DNA from 2 places in the Bacillus sp. 01N45 genome. Region 1 is predicted to be linked to the other one. Evidence: riboswitches for the same ligand, from Rfam matches in the RefSeq annotation. Region 1 holds a riboswitch; the other holds the start of a gene.
The links. A riboswitch is a leader RNA that binds a small molecule or an ion and turns the genes downstream of it on or off. The one in region 1 is predicted to bind cyclic di-AMP.

Region 1 (3,174 bases):
ACGCATGGAAGCGGGTGTACATTTGCTTCAGCGGTTACAGCAGGGCTTGCTAAAGGATACTCAATTGAAGAGGCAGTTCAAGAAGCAAAACAATTTATTAGTATAGCAATTGAAGAGCCGCTGCATATTGGAAGTGGTCATGGACCGACGAATCATTTTGCATATAAAGTGAATAAAACGCGTGTATAAGTAAGTGGAAAGTCAGTTTTGTAACTGGCTTTTTTTCTGTTTACTTTTTCCAACTACAGGAGTAATATATCAGCCAGAATATATTTTTTGTAATACGCTGAGTCCAATTATATGGAGCGGAGGAACCAATTTGTGCAGTGTCACTAGGGGTGAATCTTTCAATTTTGAAAGTAGGGCTACTCTCAAAGTCCGAATCCGACAGCTAACTTCGTAAGCGTCTTGAGAGAGGACGGTGCCATGATGGATACATCACTTCATCGATCTGATTAGTATAGGGGAATATCAATCTATGTTTGAGTTCTTTTATGCTAAGGAGGATGAGGTATATGGAATTAACACTTATTTGTGTTGGGGAAGAAAGCAAGGTAAATAGTTTAAGAGATTTAGTAGCATTTCAACATGAGTTAATTATTTTTACAGCAAATGAAGAGATAGCTGCTGAAGTTAGGAATTGTGGGTTTGATTGGACTTATAGCTGTAGTAAGGCACAAGATTTTACTAGTATTTGTGAGTGTATTAAGAAGGTGATTTTACTAGGGGATGAGCTTCCAATCATTAGTTTCTTCACAGAACACATTCGCTTTTCTTTTCAAGCACCTATTACTGTTGTTACAAAGAATAAACGATATCCAACGAGGCTCTATGAAACAATTGGAGCTACATTTGTCGTGTTTACGAATTGTGATAATATTTCTTTTTTATTTTTTGAATAGGGCGGGGGAAAAAGATGAAGGTGTTGTTACTAGGAGATATAGCGAATCGTTGGGCGGTATCAGTAGAACGAGTTCAAGAATTGGTGGTGCTTGATCCCATTTTTCCGAGGCCCTATATCATATTGCCATCGAAAGATGCTTTATATTTAAAAACAGATGTTATCGAATATGAGCAGCTACATGCAGAATTGTCACAAGTTTATATTCGTGGGAGAAATTTGCGCGCGTTTTTGCGTGGAGAATAAATAGTGAAAAAAAGAGCGAATGCTAAGTGCAACAAGCTATGCACTTCATGTCATTCGCTCTTTTTGTTTCGTATTTAAAAGATCATTTCTGTGAAAAAGAAAGAAAAGACGAGAAAACAGATGAAATAATATTAATAACACTCAATGTAAGCGTTTAAATAGATGGATATTTTCTTATTTTAAGTAATTTGACTCTTTACAAGTTAAATATAGAGGAGTATATTTACTCTCATAAATCATTCATAAAATTTCCAAAAAAACCTAAAATCGCTGAGTTCCAGAAATGGAGCGGGGGAACCAATTTTGTGCATCGTCACTTGGGGTGAATCTTTCAGTTTTGAAAGTAGGGCTACTCTTTAGGCCCGAATCCGACAGCTAACCTCGTAAGCGTTTAGAGAGGAGGTTTACTTTGTGTTGTTCATTTCGAACACTAAGTAGAGCTTAGTGTTCTTTTTTTAATAATTTAATGGTAAATTTTTACAGTAGGGAGAGGGGTAGCTATGTTAGATGTTGTAATGATCGGGATTTTTGTTGTGTTAGTCGCATCGATGGTAAGTCTTGCAAGTTGGTCAGATAAAGTTGTGAAAGAAGGGGAGCAATCATGACGGTTGCCTTATCGGTTATTGTTGCAGCAATTACTGTGTACTTAGTGTATGCATTATTAAATCCAGAAAAGTTTTAATTAGGGGGAATCATTCATTATGATTTGGGTCGCAGTTGTTATTACAATGCTGTTGTTTATTCTTGTGGCAAAGCCAATGGGGATTTATTTAGAGAAAGCCTTTCAAGGTAGTAAAAAGTTAGATAAAGTATTCGGGCCTTTTGAAAAACTTATTTTTAAAATTACGGGTGTAAAAGAATACAATCAAACGTGGAAACAGTACGCATTGTCATTAGTTTTATTAAATGGATTTATGATTGTTGTCGTATATTTCATTTTCAGACTACAAGGAGTATTGCCATTAAATCCAGCGCATATTGAAGGGATGGAGCCTACGCTTGCTTTTAATACAGCAATTAGTTTTATGGCTGATACAAACTTACAGCATTATAGCGGTGAAAATGGTTTATCTTATTTATCACAATTAATCGGAATTACATTTTTAATGTTTGCAGCACCAGCAACGACTTTAGCACTTGTAATGGCGTTTATAAGAGGGCTTGCTGGGAAGGAACTCGGTAACTTTTTCGTTGATTTTACGAGAGCTTTAACGAGAGTATTTCTTCCTATTGCGTTTGTTGCAGCGCTAATCTTTGTCGCACTTGGTGTACCACAAACGTTAGACGGGGCAGTTACAGCACAAACAATTGATGGGGCAAAGCAAAGTATATTACGTGGGCCTGTTGCATCATTCGTGTCCATTAAGGAACTCGGAAATAACGGCGGTGGATTTTTCGGAGCAAACTCTACACATCCTTTCGAAAATCCAGGGCAAATGAGTAATATTTTACAAATGATGCTTATGATGTTATTGCCAACAGCACTTCCATTTACGTACGGACGAATGGTAGGAAATAAAAAACAAGGTCGTATCCTTTTCGTATCACTATTCATGGTGTTTTTACTAGGATTTATAACGATTACTACATCTGAATTACATGGGAATCCAGCGTTAAATGGAATGGGCATCGAACATGTACAAGGGAGTACAGAAGGAAAAGAAGTACGATTTGGAACAGTATTTTCTTCCCTATACGCAACAGTGACGACAGCTGCTGAAACAGGAGCCGTTAATACGATGCATGATACGTTAACACCAATTGGCGGGTTAGTACCACTCGTAAATATGATGTTAAACACAGTGTACGGCGGCGTTGGGGCAGGTTTTGTGAACATTATTATGTATGCGATTATCGCAGTCTTTATATCTGGATTGATGGTTGGACGGACACCAGAGTTTTTAGGTAAGAAAATTGAAGGTAAGGAAATGAAATTAATTGCGGTAACGATACTATTTCATCCACTGCTTATTTTAGGGTTTTCAGCATTAGCTCTTTCAACAAGTTTAGGAACGGATGCCATTTCT
Region 2 (3,174 bases), on a different contig from region 1:
GTTAAACGATCAAGGAGAGATTGTACAAACGAGTGTTGCCAACAGACTTGTATTTGGAGAAATGAAGTCTCAAGATTCAGAGAGAATAAAGCATATTTCTAAAGCATTTGCAGGTACGAAATCTAGTTTTGTTTTAAGTGAAAATATTATGCAAGATATGTGGCATAAATATTTATTTATTACTGTAATGTCGGGTGTGACGACATTAATGCGTGCAGCGATAGGACCGATTCGCGAAAGTGAAGGTGGACGCGATTTTATCCAAAACTTATTTGAAGAATGTGTGCAAATCATGAGATCTATGAAAGCTCCAGTTAAGGATGGAATTGCCCAAGAACATATGAAAAAAATTGATAAAATTTCGTATGATATGAAGTCATCGATGCAGCGTGATATGGAAAAAGGTTCGTTCGTTGAAGGCGAGCACATACAAGGATACTTACTAGATGTAGCGGAACAATTTTCTATAGAAGCACCATTATTAGGGGCAGTATATCAAAATTTGAAAGTGTATGAAGAAATGACCTTTAACAGATCAGCAATACAATTGGATGTATGAAAAAATAAAAAAGAAAGCAATATATAAGTGTATTGCTTTCTTTTTTATGACAAATTATTTATTTCTTTTCGTTCTATCTGTCAAATTTATTTCCTGTTCACGTTTACCGTATAATTGATTAATTTCATTTGCTAATGCATCTAAATAGGAATCGGAAAAAATAGGCTTCTTTTCTTTAGACATATGAGTCTCCTTTATCGATTTTTTAGTATTCATTATGTATATTTACCAGCGGATTATGCGCAATCATTTAAATTTTTTCTTTTTAAAAATTTTTGTTTACATTTTGAAAATAAAGGAGTATTATAATCCACAGTTTCAATTTTCTAAATCGCTGAAACCGCATGGTGCGGGGGACCCGTTCTTATGGATTAGTACTTAATCCAATGGGGTGAATCCTTGAAAAAGGTAGGGCTACTCATAGGCCCGAATCCGACAGCTAACCTCGTAAGCGTTATATTGAGAAGGAAGGTGGAGCTTGTGCGACAAAAAAAATAATGTCTACAAGTCTATTTCGTTATGGCTTGTAGACATTTTTTGTTTTCTGAAGAAATCGTTTACCCGCTGTAACTAGCAGAAAAGTTCGTACAAAATTATTGGAGAGTGGACAGCAGTGGTTTCATCAATCAAAAGGTTTTTAATTGGAAGGCCGTTAAAATCAACTGAGTTAGGAGAGCAAAAGCTTAATAAAACGAAGGCGTTAGCTATTTTATCTTCTGACGCATTGTCATCGGTCGCATACGGACCAGAGCAAATATTAATCGCACTAGCAGGCCTAGGAGCAGTAGCTTATTGGTATTCTATTCCTATCGCTGTTGGGGTATTAGTATTATTGACAGCCCTTATTTTATCTTATCGACAAATTATTTTTGCTTATCCGCACGGCGGGGGCGCATACGTAGTATCAAAAGAAAATTTAGGGATGAATCCAGGGCTAATAGCTGGAGGATCTTTATTAGTCGATTATATTTTAACTGTTGCAGTAAGTGTATCAGCAGGTACAGATGCGCTTACATCAGCTTTCCCTAGTTTACATGCACATAATGTAATCATTGCGATTATATTTGTTATATTGATTACTATTTTAAATTTAAGAGGGGTAACGGAATCAGCTTCCGTTTTAGCATATCCTGTTTATTTATTCGTTTTAGCACTATTTATATTAATTGGTGTAGGTATTTATAATATTATAACTGGTCAAGTTTCACCGACATTACATTCACCGATTGGAACACCAGTTGCAGGAATTAGTTTGTTTTTACTGTTACGAGCATTTGCTTCAGGAAGCTCTGCTTTAACGGGTGTTGAGGCAATATCTAACGCAATTCCAAACTTTAAGGATCCTGCACCTAACAATGCAGCGAAAACATTGCTCGCAATGGGTGCATTACTTGCAGTTTTATTTTCAGGAATTGTTTTCTTAGCTTATTATTACGGAATTAATCCAAGTAAGGAAGTAACAGTTGTTTCACAAATTGCTGAACAAACTTTTGGACGTAATTTCATGTACTATTTTATACAGGGTACAACTGCTTTAATATTAATTCTTGCTGCTAACACAGGGTATTCTGCATTCCCGCTATTAGCAGTTAACCTTGCAAAAGACAAATTCATACCGAGAATGTTTACGATTAGAGGAGACCGCCTAGGTTACTCAAACGGTATTATTATACTTGGAATTGCTTCGATTATTTTAATTGTAGCTTTCCAAGGGCAAACAGAACATTTAATTCCGTTATATGCAGTAGGCGTATTTATTCCGTTTACACTCTCTCAAACGGGGATGGTATTAAAATGGCTTCGTGAAAAACCTGAAGGATGGGCTTTGAGATTAACGGTCAATTTAATTGGTGCAGTCATTAGTTTTATTGTAATGAGTATGTTCTTTTTAACTAAGTTCGCACAAGTTTGGTCAATCCTTATTTTCTTACCTGCCATCATCTTCTTGTTCCATAGAATTAAGAAGCATTACGATGCAGTGGGTGATCAATTAAGTTTAAAAACTTGTGAGCCACTTGTTCCAATTGAGGGAAATGTAATTGTTGTTCCTGTAGCTGGTATGACGCATGTAGTAGAAAATTCATTGAACTATGCGAAGGCTCTTTCAGCAGATCAAGTTATTGCTGTATATGTTGCTTTTGACAGAGAAGAGGAAAAGAAATTTGAAGAGAAATGGAAGAAGTGGCAACCTGAAGTAAGGCTTGTTACCTTACATTCTCATTATAGAAGTATTATTCAGCCACTAACAAAGTTTATTGATACAGTACAATATAAAGCGAGTGAGTCAAATTACCGAGTTACTGTAGTTATACCACAGTTCATTCCGAAAAAAGGTTGGCATAACATTCTTCATAATCAGTCTAGTTTACTCATTCGTGCGTATTTACTCTATAAACGAAATGTTGTTATTACGACAGTTCCATATCATTTGAAAAAGTAAGAAGATTTTTTAAGGATAGCTTTACGAAAGTGAAGCTATCCTTTTTGTGTATACACTATGCATAATTGCATACGGGTCTGGAAGATATATCAATATAATTTTTGTATCTATGAATAAGTAGAGGTTTTTGTTGTGATATATGGATATTTCAATTGAAAAAGTGAAGTGGATTATA

Region 2: linked by a shared signal. The riboswitch ahead of AC1DMU_RS14415 (APC family permease) and the one ahead of AC1DMU_RS18715 (SipW-dependent-type signal peptide-containing protein) in region 1 are both predicted to bind cyclic di-AMP.

What each region holds. Positions count from the first base shown of each region.
Region 1 is NZ_JBFTQW010000007.1:294,998-298,171, reverse strand. It holds gene thiD (bifunctional hydroxymethylpyrimidine kinase/phosphomethylpyrimidine kinase) at 1-189, shown strand, start outside; cyclic di-AMP (ydaO/yuaA leader) riboswitch at 275-422, shown strand; gene AC1DMU_RS18725 (hypothetical protein) at 516-902, shown strand; gene AC1DMU_RS18720 (hypothetical protein) at 917-1,147, shown strand; cyclic di-AMP (ydaO/yuaA leader) riboswitch at 1,406-1,551, shown strand; gene AC1DMU_RS18715 (SipW-dependent-type signal peptide-containing protein) at 1,648-1,752, shown strand; gene kdpF (K(+)-transporting ATPase subunit F) at 1,749-1,829, shown strand; gene kdpA (potassium-transporting ATPase subunit KdpA) at 1,849-3,174, shown strand, end outside.
Region 2 is NZ_JBFTQW010000005.1:295,021-298,194, reverse strand. It holds gene panE (2-dehydropantoate 2-reductase) at 1-559, shown strand, start outside; gene AC1DMU_RS14420 (hypothetical protein) at 614-742, opposite strand; cyclic di-AMP (ydaO/yuaA leader) riboswitch at 882-1,028, shown strand; gene AC1DMU_RS14415 (APC family permease) at 1,173-2,999, shown strand.